Regions from separate parts of the Frateuria sp. GZRR35 genome, predicted to be linked through region 1. Evidence: predicted binding sites of a transcription regulator. Region 1 holds the regulator's gene; each other region holds the start of a gene.

Region 1 (4,958 bases):
GGGCGGAAGATCAGCTCGTAGCATTCGTTCTCGGTCAGGCGCGCGGCCTGGGCCTCGTCGATGACGCCCTTCTCCACCGCCTTGCGCTTGAGCACTTCGGGGTTCATGCCGTGGCCGTCGTCGCTCACCGCGATGACGATGCGCTCGCCGCGCTGGCTGGCGGAAAGCCGCACGGTGCCGCGACGGGACTTGCCGACCTTGGCGCGCTCCTCGGGCATTTCCAGCCCGTGGTCGAGCGCGTTGCGCAGCAGGTGGATCAGCGGATCGGCCAGTGCCTCGACCAGGCTGCGGTCCAGATCCGTGCCCTCGCCTTCGGTGACCAGGTCCACTTCCTTGCCGAGCTGCCGGGCAAGGTCGCGCACGATGCGCGGGAAACGCTGGAACAGCCGGCCGACCGGCTGCATGCGCATGGCCAGCACGGCGCCCTGCATTTCGTCGGCTACGCGGTCCAGTTCGGCCGCGGCCTGCGCCAGCGTCTCGTCGCCGCTTTTCTGCGCCAGGCTCTGCAGGCGGTTACGGACCAGCACCAGCTCGCCGGCGCGGTTGACCAGCGCGTCGAGTCGGCCGGTGTCCACACGAACGCTCGTTTCCGCTGGCGCGGCCGCGCGGGCGGGCGCCGGCGCAGGAGCCGGCGCGGCAGGCGGCGGCGCCGCTACCGGCACGGCACCGGGCGCGGCGCCCTTGCCATGCAGATTGTCGAGCAGGGCCTCGAATTCGTCGTCGGCGATGGTGTTGCCGACCGCCGGCGCGGCGTTTGCACCCGGCGCGGCGGTGCCGTGCAGGTTATCCAGCAGCGCTTCGAACTCGTCGTCGTTGATGGTCGCGGGAGCGGGCGCGGCCGGCGCCACGGTTCCCGGGGCGGCGGTGCCGTACAGGCTGTCCAGCAGCGCTTCGAACTCACTGTCGTCGATGCTGCCGTCGGCCGGCGGTGCGGCCACGGGCGCGGCGACCGGCGGCGGTGCCGGTGCGGGCGCCGCGCCGGGCATCAAACGCTTGAGCAGCGCCGGCGGCGGCATGTCCATGGACGCGCCGCTGCGCAACGCATCCATCATCGCGTTGAGCAGATCGAGCGCTTCGAGCAGCGCGTCCATTTTTGCCGAGTCCAGCACCAGCGCGCCGTTGCGGGCGACGTTGAGCAGGTCTTCGGCGTGATGGCACAGCTGCACCATCGGCTCGATGGCGAGGAAGCCCGCGCCACCCTTGACCGTGTGGAATGCCCGGAACACCGCGTTGAGCAGTTCGCCATCGCGCGGATTGGCTTCCAGCTCGACCAGTTGTTCCGACAGGCGCTCGACCAGTTCCCCGGCCTCGACCAGGAAATCGTCGCGCAGTTCGGCGTCGAGCGAGGGGTCCATCGCCGCCCCGCCTCAGAACCCGAATTCGCTGAGCAGGCGGTCCGCCTCGTCCTGGCCGGAGATCTTCTCCACCACCGGCGGCGGCTCGCGGCCGGACAGCGCGCCGGTCAGGCGAACCAGCTCCAGCAGCGAGGACTCCACCGACTCGATGAAGTTGACGACTTTCTTGATGCGCTGGCCGGACAGGTCCTGCCAGGACTGCGCCATCACCATGTCGTTGAGGCCATCGCGGCAGTTGCCGGCGAACGCACTGGCCTGGCGCGCCAGGTCGGCGACCGGATCGCACGGTGCGGCCGAGGCGAGCACCTGCTCGGCGCTCTGCGCCAGCGCGTCGGCCTCGGGGCTCATCCGTTCGGCGAAATCGATGCTGCGATGGGCCGCCTGCGCGCTCATCTCCAGCACGTCGTTCAGATGCTTGCGCACGTCGGCCACGCGGCCGGGCACGCCTTCCTGCGCCAGGTCGTTGCCGAGCCGGCTGACCGCGCCGTGCAGGTCGCGCGCGAGCAGGCCCAGCGCACGGAACAGGTGCTGTTCGCGCTGGCGCACCAGCGCGTCGAGCGCCTGCTCGAACGCAGCGCCATCGGCGCTGTTGAGCAGATCGTGCAGCTCGGCCGGCAGCGCGGTTTCGTCGAAGGTGGACAGGACGGCGCTCATGCGCTGGCTCCCGCGGCGGCAAGGCGCTCGAAGATCTTGGTGAGCTTCTCCTTCAGCGTGACCGCGTTGAACGGCTTGACGATGTAGCCGTTCACGCCCGCCTGGGCGGCGGCGATGATCTGGTCGCGGTTGTTCTCGGCGGTGACCATCAGCACCGGCAGGCCCTTGAGCGAGGGCTCAGCGCGGATCGCGCGCAACAGGTCGATGCCGGTCATGTTGGGCATGTTCCAGTCGGTCACGACCATGTCGAAGGGCTGGGTCTTCAGCATGGTCATCGCGTTGTTGCCGTCGTCGGCTTCCTGGATCAGCGTGTTGGTGAAGCCCAGCTCCACCAGCAGGTTCCTGACGATGCGCCGCATGGTGGAGAAATCGTCCACCACGAGGATTTTCATGTTCTTGTCCATTGGTTCCTCTTGGTAGGGAATGGGGAATGGTTGATCGTCAATGGTTCAGCGCGGGGCGGAGCGATCGGCCTGGGCACGCCGGCTTTTGCCTTTGCGATTGCCCATGTCCGATTCCTCGCTCCCGTCCCGCCAATCGCCCAGGCGCGCGCGCAGCCGCACGATCGCCTGGCCATGGATCTGGCACACGCGCGACTCGGTCACGCCGAGCACGGCGCCGATTTCCTTCAGGTTCAATTCCTGCTCGTAATAGAGCGACATGACCAGCTGCTCGCGCTCGGGCAGGCCGGAGATGCCGTCGATCAGCGCCTGGCGCAGACCTTCCTGCTCGATGCTCTCGGCCGGCCCCAGGTTGCCCTGGTCGACCACGTCGAAGGCGGGCGCGCCGTCGCCGTCATCCGGCGCGGTCAGGCTGAGCAGGCGCGCGCTGGCGGCATCGGCGAGGATCGCGTGGTACTCCTCCGCGCTCACGCCAAGCCGCTTGATCACCTCGGCGTCCTCGGCGTCGGCGCCGGTCTCGATCTCGATCTGGCGCACCACCTCGGCCACTTCGCGCACCTTGCGGTGCACCGAACGCGGGGTCCAGTCGGTCTTGCGCAGCTCGTCGAGCATGGCGCCGCGGATACGGATGCCGGCGTAGGTCTCGAAGCTGGCGGCGCGGTCGGTGGCGTAGTGCCGCGCGGCTTCCAGCAGCCCGATCATGCCGGACTGGATCAGGTCGCCCACGTCCACGCTGGGCGGCAGCCGGCCCATCAGGTGATAGGCAATACGACGCACCAGTGGCGCGTGCTGGCGCACCAACTCATCCGCACTCTGTTTTTGCAGCTGGAGATATTCCGATGCCACGCTCATGTCACCACCCCGACGCCGTCACGGCCTGGCCACCGAAAAAAGCGATGCGGTCCAGGCCCGCGCGCGCGGGTTCCTCCCAGTTATCGACCGCACCTGCCAATTGCTTGAATGCCTGCGACGAACGCGCTGCCGGCCACATGTCCACCACCGCGCTCTGGCGCCGGATGGCCTGCTTGAGCCGCTCGTCCTGCGGCACGAAACCCATGAAGTCCAGCACCACGTCCAGGAAGCGGTCGCTGACCTTGGCCAGCTTCTGGTGCAACGCGCGGGCCTCGCCCAGGTTGCGCACCAGGTTGGCGACGAAGCGGAACCGACGCACGCCGAAGTCGCGGGAGAGGACCTTGATCAGCGCGTAGGCGTCGGTGAGCGAAGCGGGCTCGTCGCACACCACCAGCACTACGTCGTCGGTCGCGGCGGCGAACATCGCCACGTTGTCCGACAGGCCGGCGGCGGTATCGACCAGCAGGTAGTCCGGTGGTTTGGGCAGCTCGTCAAACGCGCGGATCACCGCGGCATGTTCGCCGTTGCCCAGTTGCGCCAGCCGCCGCGCACCGGAGCCGCCGGGGATCACCTTGAGCCCGTGCGGGGCTTCCAGCACCAGCTCCTCCAGCGTGGCCGTGCCATCCAGGAGGTGGCCCAGGTGGCGCGAGGGCGCCAGGCCGAGCAGCACGTCGACGTTGGCCAGGCCCATGTCGGCATCCAGCAGCATCACCTCGTGCCCGGCCATCGCCAGGCTCATGCCGAGGTTGACCGCCACGGTGGTCTTGCCGACGCCGCCCTTGCCGCCGGCCACCGCGATCGCGCGGCAGCGGCGGCGCGGCGCGCCTGCATTGACCGCCTGGTGCGGCCGGTGCGGTGCAGGCGGCGCGCTGTCGCGCTCGCCCGTGATCGCGTTGAACATGTCTTTCAAGCCCCACGCCTGATTCATTGCAAGGATTCCGCTCATGCCTGCGCCACCATCGTCCCGAAGCGTTCGGCCAGCATCGCCTCGTCGGCGGCCGGCGTATTGCCCTTGAGCGCCTGCGCGGCGCGACATACCAGCAGGCGTGCGTCGGCGGCGGCGATGTCCTCGGGCACGCGCTGGCCGTCGGTGGTGTAGTCCAGCGCCAGCCGGTGGCGGATCAGCACCGACAGTGCGCCGCCGAGGCTGGGCGCCTCGTCGAGTTTGGTCAGGATCGCCGCGTGCGGCTTGACCGGCAGGTAGGCACGCACGGCGTCGTCCAGCGACTGCGCCTGCGCGTTGGCGGCCAGCACCAGGCAGGCGCGCAGTTCGCCGGCCTCGCGCAGCGCGTCCAGTTGTTCGGCCAGCCGCGGGTCGTTGCCGGCAAGGCCCGCGGTGTCGACCAGCACGGTGTGGCAGCCCTTCAGCAGCTGCAGCACCTGGCGCAGGCTGTCGGCGTCGTACGCCGGGTACACGCGCACGCCGAGCAGGCGGCCGTAGTGTTCCAGCTGCGCGGCGGCGCCGATGCGGTAATGGTCGGTACTGACCAGCGCGACCTGCGAGGCGCCGTGGCGCACCACCGCCCGCGCCGCGAGCTTCGCCAGCGTGGTGGTCTTGCCCACGCCGGTCGGGCCGACTAGCGCGGTGACGCCGGCTTCGTCCGAGCGGCCACGGCCGCTGACGGCGATGCCGCGGCTGAGCATGCCCAGCGGCAGGTAGCGCGCCTGTTCGGGCGTCATCTGCGGCGGCAGTTCA
Region 2 (4,958 bases), on a different contig from region 1:
GAACGCGGGGAAGGTGCCGAAAGGTGGGTAGGCGCTCCTGCCAGGACGACATGACTTCTGGCCTACGCCCTTACCTGCCGCGGCCCCAATAATCGGGCGTTCATCCCAAGCGGAGTCCCCCGATGCGCCGTCCCTCCCTCACCCTGCTCGCCGCCAGCCTGCTGCTGGCCAGCGGCATCGCCAGCGCTGCCAATACCACGATTCCCGCCGCAGCCGTAAAGACGGCCGAGCAACTGCGCGACAAGGCGATGCAGGACGACACCGGCTACCACATCGCCAGGTCGCTCACCACCGAGGTGGGCCAGCGCCTGGCCGGCAGTCCGGCGGACCAGCGCGGCGTGGAATGGGCGGTGGCCAAGTTCAAGGAGCTGGGTTTCGACAAGGTCTATACCGAGCCGGTCACCTATCCCAAATGGGTGCGCCATAGCGAGAGCGGCGCGATCGTTTCGCCCTTCCCGCAGTCGCTGGTACTGACCGCGCTGGGTTACTCGCCGGGTACGCCCAAGGGCGGCCTGACCGCACAGGTGGTGCGCCTGCCCAGCCTGGATGCCTTGAAGGACGCCGATCCGGCGCGCGTGAAGGGCAAGATCGTCTACATCGGCTTTCGCATGCAGCGGCACAAGGACGGTCACGATTACGGCATGGGTTCGGCGATCCGCACGCAGGGCCCGGTGATCGCACAGGCCAAGGGCGCTGCCGGCTTCCTGCTGCGCTCGGCCGGCACCGATCCACAGAGCCGCACCCCGCATGCCGGCGTCACCGGCTTCCGCGACCCGGCCAAGTCGATCCCCGCAGCCGCCTTGTCCAACCCTGACGCCGACCAGCTCGAGCGCGCGCTCGGCTACGGCAAGCCGGTCACGGTGAAGCTGGACCTCGACTGCGGCATCGAGGGCGAGTACACCGGCGCCAACGTGATCGGCGAGATCACCGGCGCGAAGTACCCCGACCAGGTCGTCGCCATCGGCGGCCACCTCGATTCCTGGGACCTGGGCACCGGCGCGATCGACGACGCCGCCGGCGTGGCCATCGCCATGGGTGCGGCCAAGCTGATCCACGACCTGCCGCAGCGCCCCGACCGCACCATCCGCGTGATCGCCTTCGCCAACGAGGAGATGGGCCTCTGGGGCGGTCGCGCCTATGCCGAGAAGCACGCGGACGAGGTGCGCAAGTTCCAGCTCGGCACCGAGTCGGATTTCGGTTCGGGCCGGATCTGGCGCATGAGCGCCAGCGTCAAGCCGCAAGCGCGCGGTGCGATCGAACAGATCGCCAAGGTGCTGGCGCCGATCGGCGTGGCCTACGACGCCAAGCGCCCCGGCGGCGGCGGCTCGGACCTGTCGCAGATGCACGGCAAGGGCATGGCCGCGCTATCGCTGACCCAGGACGGCACCTATTACTTCGACTGGCACCACACCGCCAACGACACCTTCGACAAGATCGACCCGAAGGACCTCGCGCAGAACGTGGCGGTGTACGCGACGTTCTCCTACATGGCCGCGCAGGCCGATGGCGATTTCGGCTCCGCGCCGGGCGCCTTCGCCGACGACGGCGCGGGAGAGTAACGCGCCACACGCGGGGTGGGGTCTTCAGCCGACCTTCCGATGCCACCGGCACGAAAGCTCGCACGGTGGCATCGGTGGGCTGGAGCCCAGCCTACGCGTGACCGGGCACTTCCACGTCCTTCCTGTGACCGCGGCGGACGTCGCCGCTAATCGCGGTTTGGCCGGTCACCGCCCGTGCGTCTGGCGGGAGTCATACCCGCCGCTGGCCGCCAGCGCCTTTGGCACGCAGAAGGTTTTCGGCAGCACGGCGATCGCCACCGGCACGCCGACGGTCTTTTCCACACCGCCGGCGCTGGCGCAGTCGGCGCCCTCGGGCAGTCGGTAGTGGATGATGCGCACGGTGTACTGCGGACAGACGTCCGAACAGGGGAACTCGGCCACCACCGGAAGCCCGTGGTTGCGACCAAGCTCGACCGTCCGCCCCATCATCGCCTGCTTGTCGAAAGGTTTGGCCGCATAGGCGGCCAACGCGGCATCGTCGAGCATGCCAGGCTCGCTCGCGCGCGTCGCGCAACCTGCGCCGGCAAGGGTGAAGAGGATCGTCAGGGCGATGGCAGCGGTGCGGGTCATGAGGCTCTCCTGGTCGAGGTTTCACCCTAGCCCAAGACCGGCCGATCTGCCTCAAGTTCGTTCCGGCGGAGCCGTTATGGTTTCGACCGGCGCCTGGCGCCCGGCCGGGCGGTGGGGACCGCCCGAACCAGCGAGTGCAACAGTGAGCATCAAGCCCTACCTGACGTCCCGCCTGCGCGCGGTCCGTGACGCCTTCGCCCAGCGGCGCACACGCGCCGAACTGCTTGGCCGCATCGCGGCGGTCGACCGGGTGCAGGCGGTCATCGAGTTCACCCCCGCGGGCGAGATCCTCGACGCCAACGACAACTTCTTGCGTGCCTTCGGCTACACCCGCGAACAGGTGGTGGGCCAGCATCACTGCATGTTCGTCGACCCGGCCGAGCGCGAGAGCGAGGAATACCAGGCCTTCTGGCAGCGGCTGGGCGAGGGCCACCACGACAGTGGCCTGTACCGGCGCCTTGCCGCAGACGGGCGCGAGGTGTGGATCCAGGGCAGCTACAGCCCGGTCCGCGACGCGATCGGCCGCGTGCGCCGCGTGGTCAAGCACGCCACCGACGTGACCGCGCAGCGCCTCCAGGCCGCCGACATGCAAGGCCGGCTGGACGCCATCGACCGCGCGCAGGCGGTGATCACCTTCGATCTGGATGGCGTCATCCTCGCGGCCAACGACAACTTCCTGGCCGCCTTGGGCTACCGGCGCGAGGAGGTCATCGGCCAGCACCACCGCATGTTTGTCGAGCGCACCGAGCGCGAAAGCCCGGCCTACCGGCAATTCTGGGAACGGCTGCGCCGTGGCGAGTACAACGCCGCGCTGTACAAGCGCGTGCGCCGCGATGGCAGCCCGATCTGGATCCAGGCAAGCTACAACCCGATCTTCGACGCCGCCGGTCGGCCGCTGAAGGTGGTCAAGTACGCCACCGACGTGACCCGCCAGACGCTAGCTGCCCAGGCCCTGCGCAACTCACTGGAACAGCTCAACGACACCGTGCCGGCGATCGCCGGCGACGCGCAGAACGCCAACCGCCTTGCGCGCGAGGCCAGCGGCAGCGCCGGCACCGGGGGCGTACTGGTGGATGAGCTGGTCAGCGCCATCGCAGACATCAACGAGCGCGCCAGGGCCATGGCCGAGATCATCGCGGTCATCGACTCGATCGCCTTCCAGACCAATATCCTGGCGATCAACGCGGCCGTCGAGGCGGCCCACGCCGGCGAACTCGGCAAAGGCTTCGGCGTGGTTGCGCAGGAGGTGCGCGCGCTGGCCCAGCGCAGCGCGCAATCGTCGAAGGAAATTCGCGCGCTGGTGCAGAACACCGCCGACGCCCTGGCCGGCTGCAGCAGCCGCGCGCAACGTGCCGGCGCGGCCATGCAGGCGATCACCGGATCCTCGGCACAGGTCGACGAACGCATCCGCCAGATCGCCGAGGCCGCCCGCGCGCAGGCCGATGGCCTGGCCCAGGTCAGCCGCACCCTTTCCGACCTGCAGCTGGACGCCGCGGCCTGAAGCGGCCGACGGCGCCACCGCATTTCCTGTAGGAGCGCACCTGTGCGCGACCGGGCGGAGCGGCAAGCCCGGATCGCGCACAGGTGCGCTCCTACAGTGGCTTTGCGTTGGCGATGGGGCTGCGCGCAAAGCGCTGCTGCAGGCGGTCCAGGTACAGGTAGATGACCGGTGTCAGGTACAGGGTCAGCACCTGCGAGACGACCAGGCCACCGACCACCGCCAGGCCCAGCGGGCGGCGCACATCAGCGCCGGCGCCGAAGCCGATGGCGATCGGCAGCGTGCCGGCGAAGGCCGCCATGGTGGTCATCATGATCGGGCGGAAGCGCACGCGGCAGGCGTCGAAAATGGCTTGGGCCGGCGCCATGCCTTCCTCGCGCTGCCGTTCCAGCGCGAAGTCGATCAACATGATCGCGTTCTTCTTGACGATGCCGATCAGCATCACGATGCCGACGAACGCGAACAGGTCCAGCGAGGCGCCAAACAACACCAGCGTGAGCAGCGCGCCGACCGCCGCCGCCGGCAGGCCGGAGAGGATCGTCAGCGGATGGATGAAGCTCTCGTACAGGATGCCCAGCACTAGGTAGATCACGAATACCGCGAGCAACAACAACAGGCCCATGCCCTGCATCGAGTCCTGGAACGCCTGTGCGGTGCCCTGGATCGAACCGCTGATGGTGGCTGGCAGGCCCATCTTCGCCACGGCGTCGTCGATCTCGCCGACCGCCTCGCTCAGGCTCACGCCGGGCGCCAGGTTGAACGATACCGTCACCGCCGGCAGCTGGCCCTGGTGGTTGACGGTGAGCACCTGCGGCTTGCGCGCGAAGCTGGCCACCGTATCCAGTGGCACCGCCTTGCCGGTGTCGGAGGTGACGTAAAGGCGCGAGAGCACGGCTGGGTCGTCCTGCAGCGCGCGCCTGACCTGCAGGATCACCCAGTACTGGCTGGCCGCGCCGTAGATGGTGGAGACCTGGTTCTCGCCAAAGGCGGCGCCGAGCGCCCCCTGCACCTGCGCCATGGACAGACCCAGCGGGGCGAGCTTGTCGCGGTTGACCTCGACCACGATCGAGGGGCTGTTCAAATCCAGATCGTTGGTGACGTCCTGGAACCCCGGTAGCGCGGCGAAGGCGTGGGTGACCTTGGCCGACCAGTCGTACAGGGCGTCGATGTCGATCGACTGCAGCGTGTACTGGTATTCGGACTTGCTCTGCCGGCCACCCACACGGATGGCCGGCGGGTTCTGGATGTAGGTGCGGATGCCCGGCACTTCGGCGAACTTGCGGCGCAGCTCTTCCATCACGCCGTCGACGTCGAGCGCACGCTGGCTAGCC
Region 3 (4,958 bases), on a different contig from region 1:
AGCACCATCCGGCCCTGCTCGCCCATGCCGAGCGGTCGCGCGGACAGCACCGTGCCCACGCGCCAGCTTTCCGACGCGGCACCGGAGGCGGCACCCGCCCAGGTCATCGCGGCGAGGCTGGTGGGTTGGATGATCACGCGGGTCTCCTGCCTGCCGGCCGGGCAGGTTGGGCCGGTTCCGTGCAGTCGGTAAAGGAATCGACCAGACCGACCAAAACTTGAGCCCCGGGGCGACAGCGGCCGCGGCCATGAAATTCGCGTGAAATCGAGGCAGACCCGCCCTAGTCGCGCGCTTCACCGGATCCGGCGCAGCGTCCGCAAAAACTTACGCAGGCGTCGACGTCGGAGGCGTCGGCGCACTGTACCGGAGCCGTTGGCTGCCCGTTATCTCGATGTCGCCTCGCCCCTGCACGGCATTTGCCTCGCGGGGACATGCCATGCCCGGGGCAGCCACGCAAAGCAGGGGGAACACACCCGCGAGGAACGTGGCATGAAAACGTCTGCTTTGGTTTATTCCGTGCTGGCGCTGACCGTGGCCGGCTTGTCCGCGCCGATGCCTTCGCGCGCAGGGGTCGCGCAGGGCAATGCTGTGCTGGTGGCCCGCCAGCTTGTGGAGAACCACGAATACAAGGGAAGCGGCTTTGCCGTGGTCGATACCCGGGGCCGCGAGGCTTACCTGATGCCCCCCGAGGAAGGCGTGGATCGCTACCTGGGCGGCTGGTCGCCCGGCAGTTCGAACATCGTCTTCGAAGTGGAGCGTGACGATGGCCTTTCTCGCTCGCACTTGTGGGTGATGGATCGCCAGGGCGGCGGGGTCAGGCGCATCACGCAGGGTATCGGTTTGCGTTACCAGCCGGTCTGGGGGCCCGGCGGCATTGCCTACGTCGAAAACTTCAACTGCCTGCACATCGTCGGTGGGCAAGGGCAAAACCATCGGCGCCTGTTTTGCCTGCCCGAGGACGCCCTCATCGTCAGGCTGCAATGGTCGCTGGACGGCCAGAGCGTGCTGTTCTTTGGCGAAACCGAGATCGGCGGTGGCCTCGAGCCCCCCACCGACCAGAGCATCTATCGGGTCAACGTGCGCACGGGCCTGGCCACCCGCATTTTCCTGCGCCGACTGAACGGGCCTTCCAGTTCGCGTCTCTTCCTGTCGCCGGATGCCGCCTGGGCGGTCGATATCAACTACGACCGGGCCGAACAATTGAGCCTGATCGAGCTTGCGACCGGGGCCGAGTCGGGGTTGGTCAGCTACGGTAGCAATCCGGTGTGGTCTCCGGACAGCAAACGCCTGGCATACGACCTCTTCGGCGACCTTTACGTCATGGATGCGGCGACCCGTCCCAGCGAACGGCGCCTGCGCCGGCTTACCAGCAGTCCGACCGACATCAACTATGTCCCGATTGCCTGGTCCAGGGACGGAACATGCCTGCTCGCCAACCGCGAGCACTACGTGGGCACGGGCGAGAACGCCTACACGGTGTCCGACCCGGTGATCTTTAACCTCGTCACCGGCGAGCGCACGCGCTTGCCGCAGGGGGCAGCGGTCGAACATGGCTGGTTCCAGCACGAGTAGCCGCCTGCCTTCGTGACCAACCGCTCCGGCTGACCGAAACCCGGGCGACGGCCCGCTTCGTGCAAACGAGGCGGGCCGACGGGTTTTTGTCGCGCGGCTTTGGGTGTCTCCCGCACCGGGCTAAAGGCATCGGCCCTTGCGCCGATATGGCTTGGGCAGGGGCCCTGTAGGAGCGGAGGTAAGCATGGGCAGCAAACGAGAACTCAAACAGCCCAAAACGGTCGAGATCGGCCTGCCGGCCGACTGCCGCATGGCGGCGCAGACCGAACTGCTGGCCGATCTGCTGGGCGCGCTGGACGCACCGGCAACGCGGATCGACGGCAGCGCGGTCGAGCGCGTGGACACCGCTGCGCTGCAGCTGCTGACGCTGTTCCGGCGCGAGGCCCTCTCGCGCGGCTGCGAGGTGAGCTGGCGCGGCGCGAGCAGCACGTTATGCGAGGCGGCGGACACGCTCGGCCTCGTCAAGGCACTTGATCTACCGGTCGCCGCGGCGGCCTGAAACAACTGAGGAAAGACGAATGGCAAAGATTCTTGCGGTGGACGATTCGGCGTCGATGCGCGGCATGGTGGCCTACACCCTGCGCGGCGCGGGCCACGAGGTGACCGAGGCGGAGAACGGCCAGCTGGCGCTGGACGCCGCGGGCGCCGGTGGTTTCGACCTGGTGCTGGCCGACGTCAACATGCCGGTGATGGACGGTATCAGCATGGTGCGCGAGCTGCGCACACGAGCGGCGTACAAGGGCGTGCCGATCCTGATGCTGACCACCGAGTCGCACACGGACAAGAAGATGGAAGGCAAGGCCGCCGGCGCCACCGGCTGGCTGGTCAAGCCGTTCGACCCGGACCAGTTGCTGGCCACGGTCAAGCGCGTGCTCGGCTGAGCGCGGAGAAACACCCATGAGCAACGCGGGCCTGGCGCAGTTCCAACAAGTGTTCATCGAGGAGAGCCTGGAAGGGCTCGATACGATGGAATCCTCGCTGCTCGCGCTGGACGAGGGCGGCGACGGGGAGCTGGTGCACACCATTTTCCGCGCGGCGCACTCGATCAAGGGCGGCGCGGCCACGTTCGGCTTCCCGGAGATGGCCTCCTTCACGCATGAGGCCGAGTCCCTGCTGGACGAGGTGCGTGGCGGCAAGCGGGCGATCGACAAACCGATCATCGAGCTGATGCTGCGTTCGGTCGACTGCCTGCGCGGCATGTTCGACCGCGCGCGGGCCGGCGAGCCGTTGAACGACGCCACGTCCGACGGTGTGCGCGGCGAGCTGGCCGCGATGATGGGCCGCGAGGCGCCCGCGCAGGCAGGCCCGGCCCGTCGCGCGGGCGACCAGGCCGGCGCCTGGATAATCCAGTTCAAGCCGCATGCGGGCATGCTCGCCGGCGGCAACGATCCGCTGCGGTTGATCCGCGAACTGGCCGGGCTGGGCGAGCTGGTGGTCGAGGCCGATCTCTCGCGCCTGCCGGCGCTGGCCAAGCTGGACCCGTCCGAGTGCCACCTGGGCTGGAACATCGAGCTCAAGGCGCCGGTCAGGCGAGAGGACATCGCCTCGGTGTTCGACTGGGTCGAAGACGAGTGCGACCTGTCCATCGAACCCAAGCCGACCGCCGTGGTGACGCCGGCACCGGCTCCGGCGCCCGCCCCGGCGAACATCGCCGATGCGGCTGCTGCGCGCGGCACCCGCGAGACGAGCGCCGAGTCCAGCTCGGTGCGCGTGGCGATCGACAAGATCGACAGCATGATCAACCTGGTCGGCGAGCTGGTGATCACCCAGGCCATGCTCGACACCTTCCGCGAGGAATTCGATCCGGCCCGGCTGCCGTTGCTGCAGCAGGGCCTGACCCAGCTCGCCCGCCATGCGCGCGAGCTGCAGGAAAGCGTGATGGGCATCCGCATGCTGCCCATCGCCTCGGTGTTCAACCGCTTTCCGCGGCTGGTGCGCGACCTGAGCCAGAAGCTCGGCAAGCAGGTGAAGCTCGACCTGCACGGCGAGCAGACCGAGCTGGACAAGACGGTGCTGGAGAAGATCGGCGATCCGATGGTGCACCTGGTGCGCAACGCGATCGACCACGGCCTGGAGACGCCCGAGAAGCGCCGCGCCGCCGGCAAGCCTGAGATGGGCACGCTCAAGCTCGACGCATTCCATCGCGGCGGCAGCATCGTGGTGGAAGTGTCCGACGACGGCGCCGGGCTCAACCGCGAGGCGATCGTGCGCAAGGCGGTCGAGCGCGGGCTGATCAAGAGCGGCGATGGTCTCAGCGACGAGGCCGTCGGCGACCTGATCTTCCAGCCGGGCTTTTCCACCGCCGAAGTCACTACCGATCTTTCCGGTCGCGGCGTGGGCATGGACGTGGTCCGCCGCAATGTGTCCGACCTCGGTGGCAGCGTGGTCGTGCGCAGCCGGCCGGGGCAGGGCAGCGTGTTCACCATCACCCTGCCGCTCACGCTCGCGATCATCGACGGCCTCACCGCCGCGGTGGGCGAGGAGCGCTACATCGTGCCGCTGGTGTCGATCATCGAATCGGTGCAGCTCAAGCCCGAGGCGCTCAAGACCGTGGCCGGCGGCGGCGAGCTGTTCCGCTTCCGCGGCGAATACCTGCCGGTGCTGCGCCTGCACGAGCTGTTCGGCTGCGATGGCGCCAAACGGACGATCGAGGACGGCCTGCTGATCGTGGTCGAAGGCGAAGGCGCCCGCGTGGGCCTGTTCGTCGACGGCCTGGTCGGGCAACAGCAGGCGGTGGTCAAGTCGCTGGAAGCCAACTACCGCCGCGTGCAGGGCGTGTCCGGCGCGACCATCCTGGCCGATGGCTCGGTGGCGCTGATCGTGGACATCGCCGGCCTCGTGCGCCTGCACGGTCGCCGCAAGGCGGCGTAGGCGCCGGTAACGCGGCGCCACGGGGCTGGCCGGGAGGCCGGCCAGCCCCCGCAAGATCTCCGGAGCTGTCCCGCTCGCGCGGAGCCAAATCCGGCGGGCACGACGCCCTCCCGTTTCTCTCTCACGCCGCGCCCGGATGCGCGGCGTGCCGGCGGCTGCGCCGGCCAGGGCCGGATGCCAGGTCCCCCTCGTAGTTCATTGCAGGTCCCTCCATGTTGTCCCCGCTGAAACTCCTCAATCGCCTGAGCCTTGCGGCGCGGGTGTGGCTGGTCATCGCCTTCGTGGTGGCCGGTTTGCTTTCCCTCACCGTGCTGTCGGCCTTCGATAGCCGGCGTGTGCAGATGGACGCGCGCGTGCATGCGCTGCAGGACCAGGTAAGCAGCGCCATCACCATCGCCGAGAGTTACCACGCCCGCGCGCAATCGGGCGAACTGAGCGACGCCGAAGCGCGCCGTCGCGCACTGTCCATCATCAGCGCCATGCGCTGGGGAGACGGCAGCGGTTACCTGTTTGCG

Evidence for each region. The regulator FliA, encoded in region 1, starts transcription of late flagellar genes. The targets are predictions, from matches to a motif close to TAAAGTTTNNCNNNCNNNGGCCGATAA.
Region 2: a site for FliA is predicted at 2,181-2,207, ahead of ACFWZ3_RS02195 (methyl-accepting chemotaxis protein). Genes of this name have one in related genera too.
Region 3: a site for FliA is predicted at 1,694-1,720, ahead of ACFWZ3_RS17125 (STAS domain-containing protein). Genes of this name have one in related genera too.

What each region holds. Positions count from the first base shown of each region.
Region 1 is NZ_JBHZGL010000011.1:12,271-17,228, forward strand. It holds gene ACFWZ3_RS12895 (chemotaxis protein CheA) at 1-1,355, opposite strand, end outside; gene ACFWZ3_RS12900 (protein phosphatase CheZ) at 1,368-2,009, opposite strand; gene ACFWZ3_RS12905 (chemotaxis response regulator CheY) at 2,006-2,413, opposite strand; gene ACFWZ3_RS12910 (RNA polymerase sigma factor FliA) at 2,459-3,262, opposite strand; gene ACFWZ3_RS12915 (MinD/ParA family protein) at 3,264-4,208, opposite strand; gene flhF (flagellar biosynthesis protein FlhF) at 4,205-4,958, opposite strand, start outside.
Region 2 is NZ_JBHZGL010000001.1:509,501-514,458, reverse strand. It holds gene ACFWZ3_RS02205 (M20/M25/M40 family metallo-hydrolase) at 123-1,559, shown strand; gene ACFWZ3_RS02200 (hypothetical protein) at 1,725-2,129, opposite strand; gene ACFWZ3_RS02195 (methyl-accepting chemotaxis protein) at 2,272-3,630, shown strand; gene ACFWZ3_RS02190 (efflux RND transporter permease subunit) at 3,722-4,958, opposite strand, start outside.
Region 3 is NZ_JBHZGL010000022.1:5,059-10,016, reverse strand. It holds gene fliK (flagellar hook-length control protein FliK) at 1-137, opposite strand, end outside; gene ACFWZ3_RS17130 (hypothetical protein) at 373-1,572, shown strand; gene ACFWZ3_RS17125 (STAS domain-containing protein) at 1,757-2,071, shown strand; gene ACFWZ3_RS17120 (response regulator) at 2,091-2,453, shown strand; gene ACFWZ3_RS17115 (chemotaxis protein CheA) at 2,470-4,443, shown strand; gene ACFWZ3_RS17110 (methyl-accepting chemotaxis protein) at 4,656-4,958, shown strand, end outside.